Regions from separate parts of the Priestia sp. TRM10 genome, predicted to be linked through region 2. Evidence: riboswitches for the same ligand, from Rfam matches in the RefSeq annotation. Region 2 holds a riboswitch; the other holds the start of a gene.
What was found. A riboswitch is a leader RNA that binds a small molecule or an ion and turns the genes downstream of it on or off. The one in region 2 is predicted to bind thiamine pyrophosphate.
Positions count from the first base shown of each region.

Region 1: linked by a shared signal. The riboswitch ahead of ACK3CR_RS01050 (3-oxoacyl-ACP reductase) and the one ahead of ACK3CR_RS06485 (Ykof family thiamine-binding protein) in region 2 are both predicted to bind thiamine pyrophosphate.

Region 1 is NZ_JBJZOT010000002.1:200,596-205,027, forward strand. Features, by position in the region: gene ACK3CR_RS01035 (GNAT family N-acetyltransferase) at 1-71, opposite strand, end outside; gene ACK3CR_RS01040 (SDR family NAD(P)-dependent oxidoreductase) at 187-918, shown strand; gene ACK3CR_RS01045 (class I SAM-dependent methyltransferase) at 1,052-1,759, shown strand; TPP riboswitch at 2,407-2,507, shown strand; gene ACK3CR_RS01050 (3-oxoacyl-ACP reductase) at 2,655-3,407, shown strand; gene ACK3CR_RS01055 (LLM class flavin-dependent oxidoreductase) at 3,490-4,432, shown strand, end outside.
Region 2 is NZ_JBJZOT010000007.1:264,833-269,264, forward strand. Features, by position in the region: gene ACK3CR_RS06475 (ABC transporter ATP-binding protein) at 1-920, opposite strand, end outside; gene ACK3CR_RS06480 (ECF transporter S component) at 895-1,503, opposite strand; gene ACK3CR_RS06485 (Ykof family thiamine-binding protein) at 1,500-2,111, opposite strand; TPP riboswitch at 2,209-2,312, opposite strand; gene ACK3CR_RS06490 (DUF418 domain-containing protein) at 2,380-3,597, opposite strand; gene ACK3CR_RS06495 (response regulator transcription factor) at 3,778-4,432, shown strand, end outside.

The DNA.
Region 1 (4,432 bases), on a different contig from region 2:
TGAGAAGGATCTGCAAGTAAGAGCAAAGAAAAAGGAGGCGTTTCCTCTCTGTGTAAGCTTCTTATTATCACAACAACACGTCCTTTTACAATTTGTATTTGTCATTCAACCTTCTTGAAGGAAATGGAATGTAGAGGTAAAATTTACAGTATACAACCATTTTACATCATGTAAGGAGTTTTGAACTTGCTAAAAAATAAAAGAGTAATTGTAACTGGAGCAGGAGCAGGTATTGGAAAAGAGATTGTGAGACTTTGCTTAGAGGAAGGAGCTTCAATTATTGCTTGTGACGTGAATGAGGAAGCTTTAGTAGAGCTAGAAAGATCAATGAAAAACATCAACTTATCTACATATACAATAGACGTTAGTTCTTATAAAGAAGTTGTTCGCTTTTTTGAATGGATTGATGAAAGAGGCGGGGAAGTACATGCCCTAGTAAATAATGCAGGGATTTATCTTGCACAAAATATATTAGATTACACCGAAGAAAGCATTGATTCTGTATTAAATATTAATGTTAAAGGAGCCGTCTATTTTTCACAGTTTTTTGCAAAGAAGCTGATGGGGAATAATGAAAAGGGAACAATTGTGAATATGTCGTCAGTATCAGGAATGGAAGGAAGCTCTGATGCCATTTATGGGATGTCAAAAGCCGCTATCTTAGGATTAACAAAAAGCTGTGCAGTAAACTTCTCCCCACATATTAGAGTAAATGCTGTTGCGCCCACAATGGTTGATACAACGATGATGAAGAGTATTCCAAAGTGGCGAAAGCAAGAATATTGGAACAGTCAGCTCATCCAAACACCTGTTACAGCTAGAGATGTAGCTGAAACGGTTCTCTTTCTCTTATCTGACAAATCTAAGCACTATGCAGGAGCAACATTTGATCTCAACAATGGAGGATATTTAAGATAGAATTCATAATAAAAAGAAGAAACCTATATTTTAATCGCTTGTTGAAATATATGGAAGATAGTTTTATAATGATAGCTGTTAGACCTTTCTAACATTGAGCAGAGTTTAGTAGAGTAGAGGAGAGATCGTAAAGATGAGTAAAAATGTATTTTATGAACAAGTTGGCGTTGCTATGACGTGCAGATCTTACGAAGAGTATGAAAAGATGTTTGACTTGAAGATGGAACAATTTAAAGCCGGAAAAGTGTTAGATGTGGCTGCAGGAGCTTCTTCTTTCGCAGCAAGCGCTTATCGTAAGGGATATGATGCTTACGCAGTAGATCCTTTGTATAATCTATCCCCACGAGAGATGAGAAAACACGGCGAAGAAGAAATCCAAGAAGCTAGTCGTAAGCTTAAAAAAGGGGCTCGAACTCTTTTATGGGATTCCTATAAGACGCTAGAAGAACATGATAAAATTCGAAGAGACTCGTTTTCCTTATTTATGAAGCAATATACGCAAAACGAAAAAGATCAACGCTTTTTTCACGGAGCGCTCCCGCATTTGCCTTTTTCAGATCAGACTTTTTCTCTCTTGTTATGCAATCATTTCCTTTTTTTATATGAAGCACAATTTGATTTTGAATTTCACATAAAAGCAGTGAGAGAAATGATTAGGGTAACGAAAAAAGGTGGAGAAATTCGAATTTATCCGCTTGTTGGATTTAATCATGAGATTTATCCATATTTAAATAGTCTAATCGAAACGCTAGAAAACGAGCACGTGAAAATAAAGCTCCTTCCAACAACATTTCGATTTATGCCAAAAGCAACCGAAATGCTCGTTATTTATAAAAAATAGAATAAAAAAGCTTCCTATTTTAAAATGGGGAGCTTTTTTATTTAATAAAAGACTATGTTCATAATAGATTGTCGCTTATTGGACTACTTACTGTACCTCTGAATTCTTTCGTTTTTTACTGGAGCAAATAAAGAACAAATGAGAAAGGCTATCCTTACGCAAAGTGTATGTATTATTGAATGGTCAATAACATTTCTAATTTCTAATCTAGAACGGCTCTTTTATTTTCAATCATTTCGCTAAAAACGTTCATTAAAGTATATATATTTTAGAAAACGTCTGTAATTATTTTTAGACTTAAACAGACATTGAAAAGAATAGATTTCTCTTAAAACAAATCCGTCTGTAGAAGTACACTTTTATGGACGTTCACTTTGTGAACTATCTGTTTGAATTCACTTTTTATGAAGTGGAAAGGTAATTAATGGATATGACCATTATGTCTGTTCGTTATGGGAATAAATGTAAACTTGTTGTTAAACAGTTTTGCGCTTTTTTACTACATGGAACATGTTTTATATAAACTAGAATTGAATCAAAAATTCAGTAATGTTAATTTTAGAATAACAAAGTTATAGAAATATTTTAACTAGCCATATTTTCTTGACATGAATTTATTAAAACTATAACATTGAATATAACTTAAATATATGCACTAGGGGTGTTATTTAACTGAGATGAGTATTAACTCAAACCCTTTGAACCTGAACTAGCTGAAACTAGCGTAGGAAAGTGTAAACTCTAATACATACTTAAAGAGCGATTGTGCCTTATTCTTAATATGTAGTTATTTGTTTTTACGCAATTTTCCTATGGGAAGGTTGCGTATTTTTTATTTTATCTATCATTTTATTATTTAAGTTTCATCAAAATTAAAAATATAGGAGTTGTTATGATGACTAGAACAGTATTAGTAACAGGGAGTAGTAGAGGTTTAGGAGCAACTATTGTAAAGACATTGGCACAACAAGGATTTCAAGTGGTTATCAATTACTATACAAGCAAAGATGCTGCTGAGAAGCTCGTTTCTGAGATTGGTGAAGAGAATGCTATTGCAATTCGGGCTGATGTAACCAATCGTAAAGAAGTAGATAAAATGATAAAAAAAGCAACGGAATATTTTGGTCAAATAGATGTTGTAGTCAACAATGCATTAGTAGACTTCAAATTTGATCCAAACAAACAGAAAACCTTCACAGAACTCACTTGGGATGATTATCAAAAACAACTAGATGGTACTTTAAAAGCAGCATTTAATGTAGTTCAAAGCGTCATACCTCAATTTATTGAACGACAAAATGGAAGTATTATCAGTATAGGTACTAATTTATATCAAAATCCTGTTGTACCCTACCACGAATATACAACAGCTAAAGCTGGATTAATAGGTTTTACACGTAATATCGCTTCTGAATTAGGACTACATGGTATAAAAGCGAATGTAGTTTCAGGTGGATTATTAAAAATGACTGACGCCAGTGCTGTTACAACACCAGAAGTGTTCGATTTAATTGCTCAATCAACGCCATTGAAGAAGGTGACCACACCTCAAGATGTAGCCAATATGGTCGCTTATTTATCTTCGGAAAATGCGAACGGTATTACAGGTCAAAATTTCACAGTAGATGGCGGTTTAACAATGAACTAATAGCTTAAATTACCATAGATAAGCCTTCAAAAAAGGGAGTATACAAGACAATTAATAATGATGTATTTTGAGGTGTGAAGAAATGACAAAAACTAAAGAAAAACAACTACACTTAGGTGTTTTGCTGTATGGTTGTGGCCACCATCAAGCTGCTTGGTTAATGCCTGACTCAAGCGTTGAACGTATTGGAGACATTTCCTATTACCAAGACTTAGCTAAATTATCGGAAAAAGGTTACTTTGACGCAGTATTCTTTGCTGATAATCAATCATTTCCAGGTAAACATTCTAGTGATATGCCAGCATTTTGGTTTGATCCAGTAGTCAATTTAACTGCTATTTCTCAAGTGACAAATCATGTGGGATTAGTTTCAACAATCTCAAGTACTTTTTCTAATCCTTTCACAGCTTCACGACAACTATTAAGTTTAGACCATATTACGAAAGGACGTGTTGGTTGGAATCTCGTTACGTCAATGACTGATTTAGAGGCGTTAAATCATAGTATGGAAAAACTACCTTCTCATGATAAACGCTATGAGAAGGCAGATGAATTCGCTGCTTTAATGAATAAGTTATTTCTTTCATGGGACAGTAATGAGTTTCTACATCATCGAGAAGAAAGAAAATTGATAAATCCTTCAAACATTCAGCCTTTTAATCATGATGGTACCTATTTTAAAGTGTATGGCCCATCCACTACGCCAAAAAGTCCGCAAGGCAAACCAGTATCAATGCAAGCAGGGGCATCTAAACAAGGCATTGCATTAGCCGCAAAATATGCCGATGCAGTCTATTCAGTGTCGTGGAACTTAAAGCAAGCAAAAAGATTTCGTGAAAAATTAGATGAACAAGTTAAACAAAGCGAAGACAGCAATAGACATATTAAAGTATTTCCAGGCTTAGTAACCTATGTAGGTCATACTCATGAAGAAGCTTTAGCTAAAAAAGCAGCATTAGATGAGCAATTACCTCTTGAAATAGCTTTAAAACAGTTGAGTTTCTTTATTCAACAAGACTGTTCTA
Region 2 (4,432 bases):
TCTTGAACATCAATAAGCGTTTCTTTTTCTCTTTTCTTTTTCTTCCTATTGAAAAAGGGAGGAGAAGACTGAAGTCCTTTTAGAAACTCTTCCATTGAAAGTGGGAGAGCGCCTTTTTTGTACCAGCCTTGTTCAATTCCTGTATAGGCAAGAGAACTAATATGTGGAATCCATGTCCCGTGTTCAATCAAAAGTTCATAATGATGTTTAAAACAGTCTTCTAACGAAGTATCAAGAATCATTTCGCCATCTTTATTAAAAACTAAACAGCGCTTTATGAGATGAACCCAATCATCTAATTTATGTTCAATAACTAAAAGCGTAAATTTATATTCCTCCTGTAGCGTTGAGACGAGTGAAACAAGTTCTTTCGTTGAAGCAGGATCAAGATTTGCAGTTGGTTCATCTAGAATAAGAATGTCTGGTTGAAGAGCGAGCACACAAGCAAGTGCTAGCTTTTGTTTTTGACCTCCAGATAGAATTGAAATAGAGCTTTGTTTATAAGGAAGAAGTCCAACAAGAGAGAGTATTTCATCAATACGCTCTTCCATGTTTTCTTTTGGATAGTTAATATTTTCAAGCCCAAAAGCAACTTCATCTTCAAGCGTTAACATACAAAACTGATTATCTGGATTTTGAAATACTACCCCTACGCGTTGGCAGGCTTCTCCGGCTTCAAAGGAAGAAAGATCTCTTCCAAAAATCTGTACCTCTCCCTTCAAACTACCATCAACAGCTTCTGGATATAATCCATTAAGACAAAGCGTGAGAGTACTTTTGCCTGCACCACTTGGGCCTAATACAAAAATACTGTCACCTTTAGACGCTGAAAAGGAAATATTCTGTAGCTTTTTTTCTTCATCTTCTTCAAATGAAAAACTTAAATTTTTAACTTTAAGAGGCAGTTGATTTTCGATCATTTTTTGTTCCCACCCGTTTTTTACGTTCTTTTCCAAGAGCAAAACCATTTAAAACCCCTGTGTTTGCCAGTTGATCACTTAACCATTTACCAAGTAAACCAGCAAGAAGAGCTCCGCTGGCAAGTCGGACAGCAAGCATTGTACTAACATAAGAAGGATCAAGAGCATTGTAGCCTGACAAGAAATAGCCCATGATAAAGCTTGTTACAGAGGCTCCCATACCAGCTAGCATAAGAATCGGCAGTGAGTATCGTTTCCAACCAGTAGCTGCGAATACAAGCTCAGGGCCTATTCCTTGCACAACTCCTGTTAAAAGAAGACGAGGACCTGAGGCATTTCCAATCAGCAGTTCAACAGCAGCAGCAATTGTTTCTGAAATGAGGGCTGCTCCTGGTTTTCTAATGATATATGCTGTAATAATTGAAACAATAAACCATATTCCGAAAATAAATTCATATCCTAAGAGTCCGAACATTCCGAACAACACATTTCCAAGCTGTGTGAAAAGAAGGTACACAACAGCAAACACAACAGCTAATGCAGACATTACGACAATTTCTTTTAGTTTCCAGCTCTTTGTCATTTTCCATCACCAGGCTTTCTTTTTGTTGAAGGGCTGTTTGCTGATAAGTTGACGGTCATCACAACGTGACTTGCTTCTTTTTGGGAAGAAAGAAAAGCATCCTTAATTGTCCGGAAAATAGTGTGTGTATCTCCATCAAGATGTGTTGCATAGTGAACACCAGCAACAAATACTCCCTCGTCTTTTGCTGTTTTAACGCCATCCATAATTACGTCCATGTAGTGGGAAATCCCCATCGGATAAAGAGCGAACTGCATAGCTGTTTCAATCGAAATATCCTTGCTTTTCTCCTCGTTTAAGAGCACATCATCTTCGGATAAGTAAACATCACCTTCAGAGTCTCCAGGGCAACCAACAGAGAAAGAACCATTCAATACAACGTGAACACCTGTTTTAGCTGCGTGAAGATAAATAGCTTTTACAACATCGAAAACATGTTCATTCCGTCCGCGTACACATGTGCTCACATTATCCGTTTTAATCCATACTTTTGATGTATCAACCTCTCTTAGCACCGTTTTAATCACTTCAATAAAGTTATCGCACATTGGATAAAGAGAGAAGCGACATCCATAGATTCTGCTTGTTCCGCAAAGCTGTTCATTCATTTCTACTTCCTCCTAAAAGTTTATAAACACAAAAAAACTGCATCTTAAGGAAGATGCAGTCACATAGACAAAAATGTAGAGTCAATCAACATAAAAGTCGTATATTGCTACACTTCCCCACGCTAGTATTATCTAGATCGGGTTATAAGGGATCGGAACAAAAGTTCACATCTCAGCTAATTAGCACCCCTAGTGCGTTATACTATACAGTTTTTTCGCTTATACACATCATAAAAGAAAGATGCTTTTTTGTAAATAGAAAGATAGATTACAAACCAGCGGAAATTTGCGTAGGCCGCTTTGTTTTCTTTTTTCTAATGCTAGGAATCTTCAAATATGTCCAAAGTCTCCAAATCCATTCCAAAGGTCCAATGATGAAGAACTGGAGCCACAGTTTGCTAAGGAAAAGCTGAATCGTAAAGAAAACAATGGTAAATACGATACCGCTTGTAACCCCTACTTTGCCGAATAATCCAAATCCATATCCATAAAAAAGGAAGGTGAAGAAGATGGATTGAGAAAGATAGTTTGTTAGAGAAAGTTTTCCAGCTCGAGCTAACGCATTTGATAGTTTTTTCCATCGTTTACTATAGGTTAAAAGAGCAATGCTTGAAATATAAAAGATGGCGACAAGAGGAGCTCCTAATGAAGCACTAAGACCTTCTAAACTTTCATTTTGCATAAATTGTGGGACGATCTTTAATGGAAATCCAATAAGAAGAGAAATCCACCACATTTTTTTATAAAGAGAAACATAGCGATCTGCTTCATGTAGCCACCTTTTAGCTGCAACATACGCTCCTAAAAAGAACATAGGAAGAGAAGCAAGAACACTAAAGAAACCAAAAGCAATCATCTCTCCATCGCTTGTATCTTCAAAAGGCATACTATTGTTTCTAAAATGAACAACTTCACTATAAGAGCCTGTTGAATATACCTCTTTTTCTTGTGCAAGGTAGGAAGGACTTGTTACAAGAGTATCTTCACTTCCTTCTTCAACAGGAATAAATGAAAAAGCGCTCATTAAACCGATAATCACAAGAGCAATTGTAAGCCATACTTTTGGTTTGCACCAGAGAAACAAAAATAAACAAAAGCCACATAAAGCGTAAGATGTTAAAATATCGCCTTCCCAAATATAAGTTCCATGTAAAAGTCCAAATGCGAGAAGAAGAAGGAGACGACGTAAGTAAACGGTCCAAAAACGTCGCTTTTTTTCTCGACTTCGATCTCTTAAAATCATAACACCAAATCCAAATAGAAAAGAAAAAAGGGTTACAAAGCTTCCAGTACCAAAAATATTAATGAAGGAGGCTGAAATCTTTTCCAATCCTTGAGATGTTTCAATATATTCATATTCACCAAATAGTCCATATTGAAAAATGAGCATATTAACAAGCAAAATTCCAAAGAGCGCAAAGCCTCTCATTGTATCAACAGAAGAAATTCGTTCAGCACCTCTGAGAGGGGAAAGAGCATTTTTCATATATTTAATCTCCTTTATATAAGTTCTAACTCCACTATATCGTATGAACATTACCAGCCTTCAACTACTAGCTTAACAATACCTTAATTATGGTTAAATAGTCATAAAAAGTAATTCTCAATTTTTTAGGATAATGCTACGATTGGATTATTAGGAATAATGTTCCAAGGAGTGTTAGTGATGAACAATGAAAAAATATTGCTTGTTGATGATGAGAAGGCTTTAACAGAAATGCTTAGTGTTGTGCTAAAGAAAGAAGGATTTTCAAATATTAAAATAGCTCATAACGTAAAGGACGCGTTTTCATATTGTAAGCAAGAACAGTTTGATTTAATTGTGTTAGATATTATGCTTCCAGATGGCTCTGGATTTGATTTGTGTCCGCAAATTAGACAGCTTACAAATGCCCCTATTTTATTTTTAACGGCACGTCAGTCAGATCTTGATAAATTAACAGGATTTGCGATTGGAGGAGATGACTATATTACAAAACCATTTAATCCACTTGAAGTGGTGGCTCGTATTAAAGCACAGCTAAGACGTCGTGGGTTAAATGAAGCAGAAGTCACACGTGAGCAAGAACAGTTTTCATTTGGAAATGTTGTGCTTTGTGAACGAGCAGGAGAGCTTACAGTAAAAGGGCAAAGAATAGAGTGTCCTGCTCAAGTTTTTCAGCTTCTTCTCTTTTTTTGTAAGCATCCAAACCAAGTGTTTAGCAAAGCGCAAATTTATGAGAAAGTATGGAACGAACGGATTATTGAAGGTGATGAAAACACGGTAATGGTTCATATTCGTCGCATTCGGGAACGAATTGAGGAAAATCCAAGTAAGCCAA